Linked DNA regions of Tautonia marina. The protein of the gene in region 1 interacts with the protein of each later gene in a pairwise test. Links are inferred from orthologs where the notes say so. Each region holds a gene or a part of one and is shown on either strand. Other genes may lie near its edges. The genes, in order: leuS and ligA.

What was found.
Region 2: the proteins of leuS (region 1) and ligA interact in binary tests that used the Escherichia coli proteins (3 or more experiments, as listed by UniProt). The link is inferred for Tautonia marina from one-to-one orthologs.

What each region holds. Positions count from the first base shown.
Region 1 is NZ_WEZF01000029.1:81,293-85,032, forward strand. What follows is about bases 40-3,460. They hold leuS (leucine--tRNA ligase), read left to right. Parts: upstream 40-344; coding sequence 345-3,260; downstream 3,261-3,460. Other genes in these bases: GA615_RS25235 (GDP-mannose 4,6-dehydratase), read right to left, coding at 3,422-3,460. Outside these bases: more of GA615_RS25235, read right to left, coding at 3,461-3,740.
Region 2 is NZ_WEZF01000044.1:6,280-9,482, forward strand. Bases 95-2,978 are described here. They hold ligA (NAD-dependent DNA ligase LigA), read left to right. Parts: upstream 95-469; coding sequence 470-2,488; downstream 2,489-2,978. Other genes in these bases: ndk (nucleoside-diphosphate kinase), read left to right, coding at 95-336; GA615_RS26960 (hybrid sensor histidine kinase/response regulator), read left to right, coding at 2,854-2,978. Also shown: more of ndk, read left to right, coding at 1-94; more of GA615_RS26960, read left to right, coding at 2,979-3,203. UniProt on the Escherichia coli protein: DNA ligase that catalyzes the formation of phosphodiester linkages between 5'-phosphoryl and 3'-hydroxyl groups in double-stranded DNA using NAD as a coenzyme and as the energy source for the reaction.

The DNA.
Region 1 (3,740 bases):
GGGGCACGCTCCTCGAATTCGTCTCAAGTCTACACGCCGTCGGGACGACGGGCCGATCGACCCCCCGAGATTTCTCGAAAAACCCTCAAGTCCCCCGCCAGACTCGACCGACGCCCCGTGTAACTCTTGCAAATCCTTCCACGCTCTGCCCGGTACAATCGACACATCCCCTCCAGCCCGATCGATCTCGCCCCGCCGCGCTGGTTTCAAACCCCTCCGGGCGGTATGCTATTGGATTCGATCACGACCCCCCGCCCGAACAATCGGCCCGACCCGCGCATCCCGCGGAACGCGACCCCGGCCGAACTTTTTTTCCGATCAGATCGCTCAGGAGACCGCGGTCGATGCCGGCCTACCACCCCCAGCGCATTGAGACGAAGTGGCAAGCCTTCTGGGACGCGCACGAAACGTTCCGCGTCGCCGACCTCGTCCCCGATCAGCCGAAGCTCTACATCCTCGACATGTTCCCCTACCCCTCCGGCGCCGGCTTGCACGTCGGCCATCCCGAGGGGTACACCGCCACCGACATCCTCTGCCGCTTCAAGCGCATGCGAGGCTTCAACGTCCTGCACCCCATGGGCTGGGACGCCTTCGGCCTGCCCGCCGAGCAGTACGCCATCCAGACCGGCACCCACCCCCGCATTACCACCCAGAAAAATATCGACACCTTCCGACGCCAGATCAAGGCTCTCGGCTTCTCCTACGACTGGTCCCGAGAGGTCGATACCACCGACCCCGACTACTACAAGTGGACCCAGTGGATCTTCCTCCAGCTTTACGACACCTGGTACGACCCCGACTTCTCCTGGACCGACCCCGAAGGCCGCTCCCGCGTCGGCAAGGGACGCCCCATCGCCGAGCTTCCCCTCCCCGACGGTTGCGCCGACCCTGATGCCTACCGCGATTCCAAACGCCTCGCCTACCGCGCCGAGGTTCCCGTCAACTGGTGCCCCGCCCTTGGCACCGTGCTTGCCAATGAAGAGGTCATCGACGGCAAGTCCGAGCGCGGCAATCACCCCGTCGTCCGCATGCCGCTGAAGCAGTGGATGCTTCGCATTACCGCCTATGGCGACCGACTCATCGAGGATCTCGACATCGTCGATTGGCCCCGCGCCATCAAGGACATGCAGCGCAACTGGGTCGGCCGTTCCGAGGGGGCCGAGGTCGACTTCAAGATCAAGCGCGGCGGCGACTTCGACAACTGGCGGCAGGCCCGACTGTCCTCGGGATGGCCCGAATCCGCCCCCGACGACGTGATCCGCGTCTATACGACCCGCCCCGACACCCTCTTCGGCGCGACCTACATGGTCCTCGCCCCCGAGCACCCGCTCGTCGATCGCCTCACCACCCCCCAGCAAGCCGACGCCGTCGCCCAGTACCGTCAGCAGGCCGCCGCCAAGAGCGACCTCGACCGCACCGACCTGGCCAAGACCAAGACCGGCGTCTTCACCGGCGGCTTCGCCGTCAACCCCGCCAACGGCGAGCCCGTGCCCGTCTGGATTGCGGATTATGTCTTGATGGGCTACGGCACCGGCGCCATCATGGCCGTTCCGGCCCACGACGAACGCGATATGGAATTCGCTAAAGTCTTCAACTTGCCAATTAGTCCGGTAGTCATGCCGCCCGACGAATGGCTCTACCAGAACGCCCCTAAAGGCTCTACAAATCTCATTGCAGACATAAAAACGTCTTATTTGAGTGATCCTGGGGCCTTCTGCAGATTTGACCAGGCTTATTCCGGGAATGGAGAGGCCGTTAACTCCAGGAATCCCGAGATCACCCTCGACGGCAAGGGGACCGAGACCGCCAAGGCCACCATAACCCGCTGGCTCGAATCGGTCGGCCTCGGTCGTAAAACCATCAACTACAAGCTCCGCGACTGGCTCTTCAGCCGACAGCGCTACTGGGGAGAACCGTTCCCCATCCTCCTCGACCGCGACGAGCGCCCCCGCCCCGTCCCCGAGGCCGATCTCCCCGTCCGCCTCCCTGAGATGGACGACTTCAAGCCGTCCACCAGCGGCAAGCCCGAGCCCCCCCTCGCTAAGGCAACCGACTGGGTGAACTATTCCGACGCCTATCTCCGCGAAACCAACACCATGCCCCAGTGGGCCGGGTCGTGCTGGTACTACCTCCGCTACATCGACCCGAAGAATTCCGATCGCCCCTGGGACCCCGAGAAAGAGCGCTACTGGATGCCTGTCGATCTCTACGTCGGCGGCGCCGAGCACGCGGTCCTGCACCTGCTCTACTCCCGCTTCTGGCACAAGGTCCTGTTCGATCGCGGCCTCGTTTCCACCGCCGAGCCGTTTCAGCGCCTCGTCAACCAGGGAATGATCCTCGGCGAGACCGAGTACACCGCCTTTCAGGACGAATCCGGCCGGACGTTCTCGACGTCGGTCGTTTCCGAGATCGACGGCGGCCACGTTGCCCAGGACGGCGACACCCTTCGCCCCGTCGTTCCCATCAAGCTGCCAGAGGACCGCGTCACCAAAAAGGGAGACAGCTTCGTTCTCGCCGATGACGATTCCATCCGCGTCGATGCCCGCGCCCACAAGATGTCTAAGAGCCGCGGCAACGTCATCAACCCCGACGAGGTCATCGCCGACTACGGCGCCGACAGCCTCCGACTCTATGAAATGTTCATGGGTCCGCTTGAAGCCACCAAGCCCTGGAGCATGAAGGGGGTCGAGGGCGTTTACCGCTTCCTCGGCCGCGCCTGGCGGATGATCGTCGATGACAAATCCGACGACATCCAGCTCGCCTCTCAGGTCCAGGACGTGCCGCTCGACCCCGAGGCTGCGAAAGTCGTCGCCCGCACCGTTTCCGGCGTGACCGACGACCTCGAAGCCATGCGCTTCAACACCGCCATCAGCAAGCTCATGGAGTTTGTCAACGTCTTCACCAGCCGCGACGTTCGCCCGAAGGCCGCGATGGAGACGTTCACCCTTTTGCTCGCTCCGATGGCCCCTCATCTCGGCGAGGAACTCTGGCAGATCCTCGGCCACGACCAGACGCTCTCCTACGAGCCCTGGCCCACCTTCGACCCCGCCTTGCTCGTCGACAACGAGGTTGAGATCCCCGTCCAGATCAACGGCAAGATCAAGGCCCGCCTCGTCGTCCCCGTCCAGGCCGACAAGGACGCCCTCGAATCCCTCGCCCGCGCTGACGCTCGGATCGCCTCCCTCCTCGAAGGCAAGACGATCCGCAAGGCTATCGTCGTTCCCGGCAAGCTCGTCAACTTCGTCGTCTCCGGCGGTTGATCCCTTCGCCGCCCCCTTCCCCCTCTCCCCGCGAGCGGGGAGAGGGCCGGCGTGAGGGGTCCGCGCGGTCGCCTCTCAGCCTTGCCCTTCCTTCCAACCTCTTCAAACCAATCAATCCCCGATTTCCCATCAAGGATCGGGATCGAGGGGCGGAGCCTCCCCTACTCGATCGGCCCCCTCGGCCGTTCCGCCTCGGCCCGCACATCCGCCAGAATTTGCCCCAGGTTCCGGGTCGGGGTATAGCCGATCAACCGCTGGATCTTCTCCAGGCTCGGCACCCGGCGCACCATGTCCTCAAAGCCAGACGTGTACGCCTCGTCATAAGGAATCGTCCGAATCTCGCTCCGGCCGCCGGTCAGGTCTCGGATGCGCTCGGCTAACCCGAGAATCGACACTTCCTCATCATTGCCGACGTTGAACACCTGCCCCCGAGCCTCGGGGTGATGGATCAACTGCACCAGGGCCTCGACCACGTCCTTC
Region 2 (3,203 bases), on another replicon or contig:
GTCAGTCAGGAACTGGCCCAGCAGCACTACGGCGAGCACAAGGAACGGCCCTTCTTTCCCAGTCTGATCGAATTCATTACCGGAGGGCCGGTCGTCGTTGCCGTCCTGGCCGGGCCGGAGGCCGTGTCGGTCGTTCGGGGGATGATGGGCAAGACCAGTGGCATCGAGGCTGCTCCCGGCACCATCCGTGGTGATTTTTCGGTGAGCAAGCAGAACAACCTGATCCACGGCAGCGATAGCGCCGAGTCGGCCGATCGTGAGATCGCCCTCTGGTTTACGCCCCAGGAACTGCTCGCCTATGACCTCGCTGGTCAGCACTGGGTCAGCGAGGCCTGATCGATTTTGAAGCGTTGAGGCATTGCATGATGAGGGAGGCCGCCTCCGTCGTATTCGGAAGCGGCCGCCAATAGAACACCTCTCTCGCCCTCAGGGACTTCTGACGGGCGCTTCCCCGGAGGGGCGATCACGCATGGCGACCGACGAAGTTGTCCAAGCCGTGAATGAGTTGCGCCGAGAGATCGAGAAACATAATCGTCTCTACTATGTCGAGGCGACCCCGATCATCAGTGATCGGGAATATGACCGGTTGCTCAAGCAACTTGAAGATCTTGAAGCGGCTCATCCGGAGCTGATCACCCCCGACAGTCCCACGCAACGCGTCGGTGGTGAGCCGATCACCGCGTTTGAGACCATTCGGCATGCTGTGCCGATGCTCTCAATTGAGAATACCTATACGCTTGACGAAATTCGAGAGTGGGACCGCCGGGTTCGGAAGGGATTGACCGACGGTGAGACGATTCGGTACGTCGTTGAGCTGAAAGTTGATGGGGTCGCCGTCTCGCTCCGATACGAATCGGGAACCCTGGTTCTCGGCGCCACGCGCGGTGACGGTGAACGAGGCGATGACATCACCTCCAACCTGAGAACCGTCCGGGGAGTTCCCCTGACGCTCCTCGACGATCCTCCTGCATTACTGGAGGTTCGGGGCGAGGTCTATATGACGAACTCCGAACTGGCCCGGCTCAACGAAGGTCGAAAGGCCGAGGGGCTCTTGCCCTTTGCCAATCCTCGCAACGCCACGGCAGGCTCGTTGAAGCTGCTCGATCCAAAGCTTTGCGGTCGTCGTCGGCTCCTGTTTGTCGCGCATGGGCTGGGAGACGTGCGCGGAATCGATGCGCCCTCATACAGCGAGATCCTGATTTTGAGTCGCCAGTGGGGTGTTCCCGTCAGCCCTCACAACGCGGTCTTCGAGGAGATCGAGGAAGTCATTCAACACGCGATCGCCTGGGAAACCCGGCGCCATGACCTCGATTTCCAGATCGACGGTCTGGTGATCAAGGTAGACGACCTCGCCCAACGTGCCCGACTTGGGACTCGTTCCAAGAGCCCCCGATGGGTCATCGCATATAAATATGAAGCCGAGCAGGCGATTACGAGGATTCTTGGCATCACCGTTCAGGTGGGCAAGACCGGCAAGCTGACCCCCGTGGCTGAGCTGGAGCCGGTCCCCTTGGCCGGCACGGTCGTCAAGCGAGCAAGCTTGCACAATCCGGACGAGATCGAGCGCAAGGGGGTTCGGATCGGCGATACGGTGGTGATTCAGAAAGCCGGAGAGATTATTCCGCAGGTGGTCCGTGTCGAAGTGGATGCTCGGGATGGATCGGAACAGCCCTACACGTTTCCTGATCACTGCCCGAGCTGCCAGGCCCCCATCGAACGGGCTCCGGGGGAGGTTGATGCGCGTTGCACCAATCCCCCCTCGAAATGCCCTGCGCAGCTTAAGGAGTGGATTCACTGGTTTGCCCACCGAGACGCGATGGATGTTGATGGTCTGGGGGAGAAACTCATCGACCAACTCGTGGATCGAGGACTCGTCCGGTCGCTCGGTGATCTCTATCGGCTCGACGAACAGACCCTTGCCGGGCTCGACCGCATGGGGAAAAAATCGGCCGCCAATCTCGTCCAGAACCTCGAACAGAGCAAACACCGAACCCTCGACCGCTTCTTGACGGCCCTGACGATTCGTCACGTCGGGACCCGGATCGCCGAAATTCTTGCTCTCCGCTTCCGGTCGATCCATGCGGTTCGGTCGGCCTCTCTGGAGGAACTGGAGGCCGTTCCCGAGGTCGGGAACGTGGTTGCCGCCAGCGTTCGACACTTTTTCGATGATCCGACCCATCAGGCACTCGTTGACGACCTGCTCGACGCGGGAGTGGTTCCCGAACCGCTCCCGGAACCTCAGGGAACCGAGGGGCTCCCTCTTGCCGGCAAGACGGTGGTGATCACCGGCACGCTTCCGAGGCGATCACGAGCCGAGGCGGAAGCCCTGGTCAAGCGGGCCGGTGGAAAAGTCACCGGCTCGGTTTCCAAGAATACCTCGTACCTGATCGCCGGGGCTGATCCCGGCAGTAAGCTTGAAAAGGCCCGACATCTGGGAATCCCGATTCTTGATGAGGACGAACTCGATCGAATGGCGGCAGGAATCTGACGGCTGAGTTCCAGGGACCACTTACGGACCAAGATGGACCTTGCCCTCGATTTTTTGAAAGTTTTCCTTGCCTCTCTGCCGTTTGAGGGATTAGAACGTGACGGATGAATGATCAATCGGTGGATCGCTACGGAGTGGTCGACCCATCCTATCTGCGCTTCTTGATTTTGGTAAGTGTTGCGTGAGAAGTCGTGTTGGGCGTTCTCCCTGTTCGAGAAGCGTTGAGAGCGGGTCAGCGATCGCAGCTTCGCAAAGGAGCCACGTGGCCTCGAGGCGTTGGATTCTGGGCCGCCATGGTCGTCGGGAAGCTTTGGGCCTTCCCTCGAAGACAGAGAACGCTGCATCATCGGTGAGGCAGACACCGGATGTCGACTCAACACATCAAGCCCGAGATGAGGCCAGGAGAGCGACCGGCGATGCCGCAGGTCGTTGATCCTCAGTTGTTACGACTCATCCAGGATCATCCGCACGGGATCCTGGTCGTGGCAAGTGATTCGGGACGGATCGTTCATGCCAATGCCGCCGCTCGTTTCCTCCTTCGAGACGATCCAGAAGCTGCAATCGATGGAGACCTGCTCGGGATCCCGGTGCTCAGTGGACAGAGCGTGCTGGTCGAAGCCGGTCCGCCCACACGTCGTCGATTGCGAATGAAGGTTGAACAGGTGTCCTGGGCCGGTCGGAAAGAGCAATTCATCACGCTTCGAGAAGTCCGATC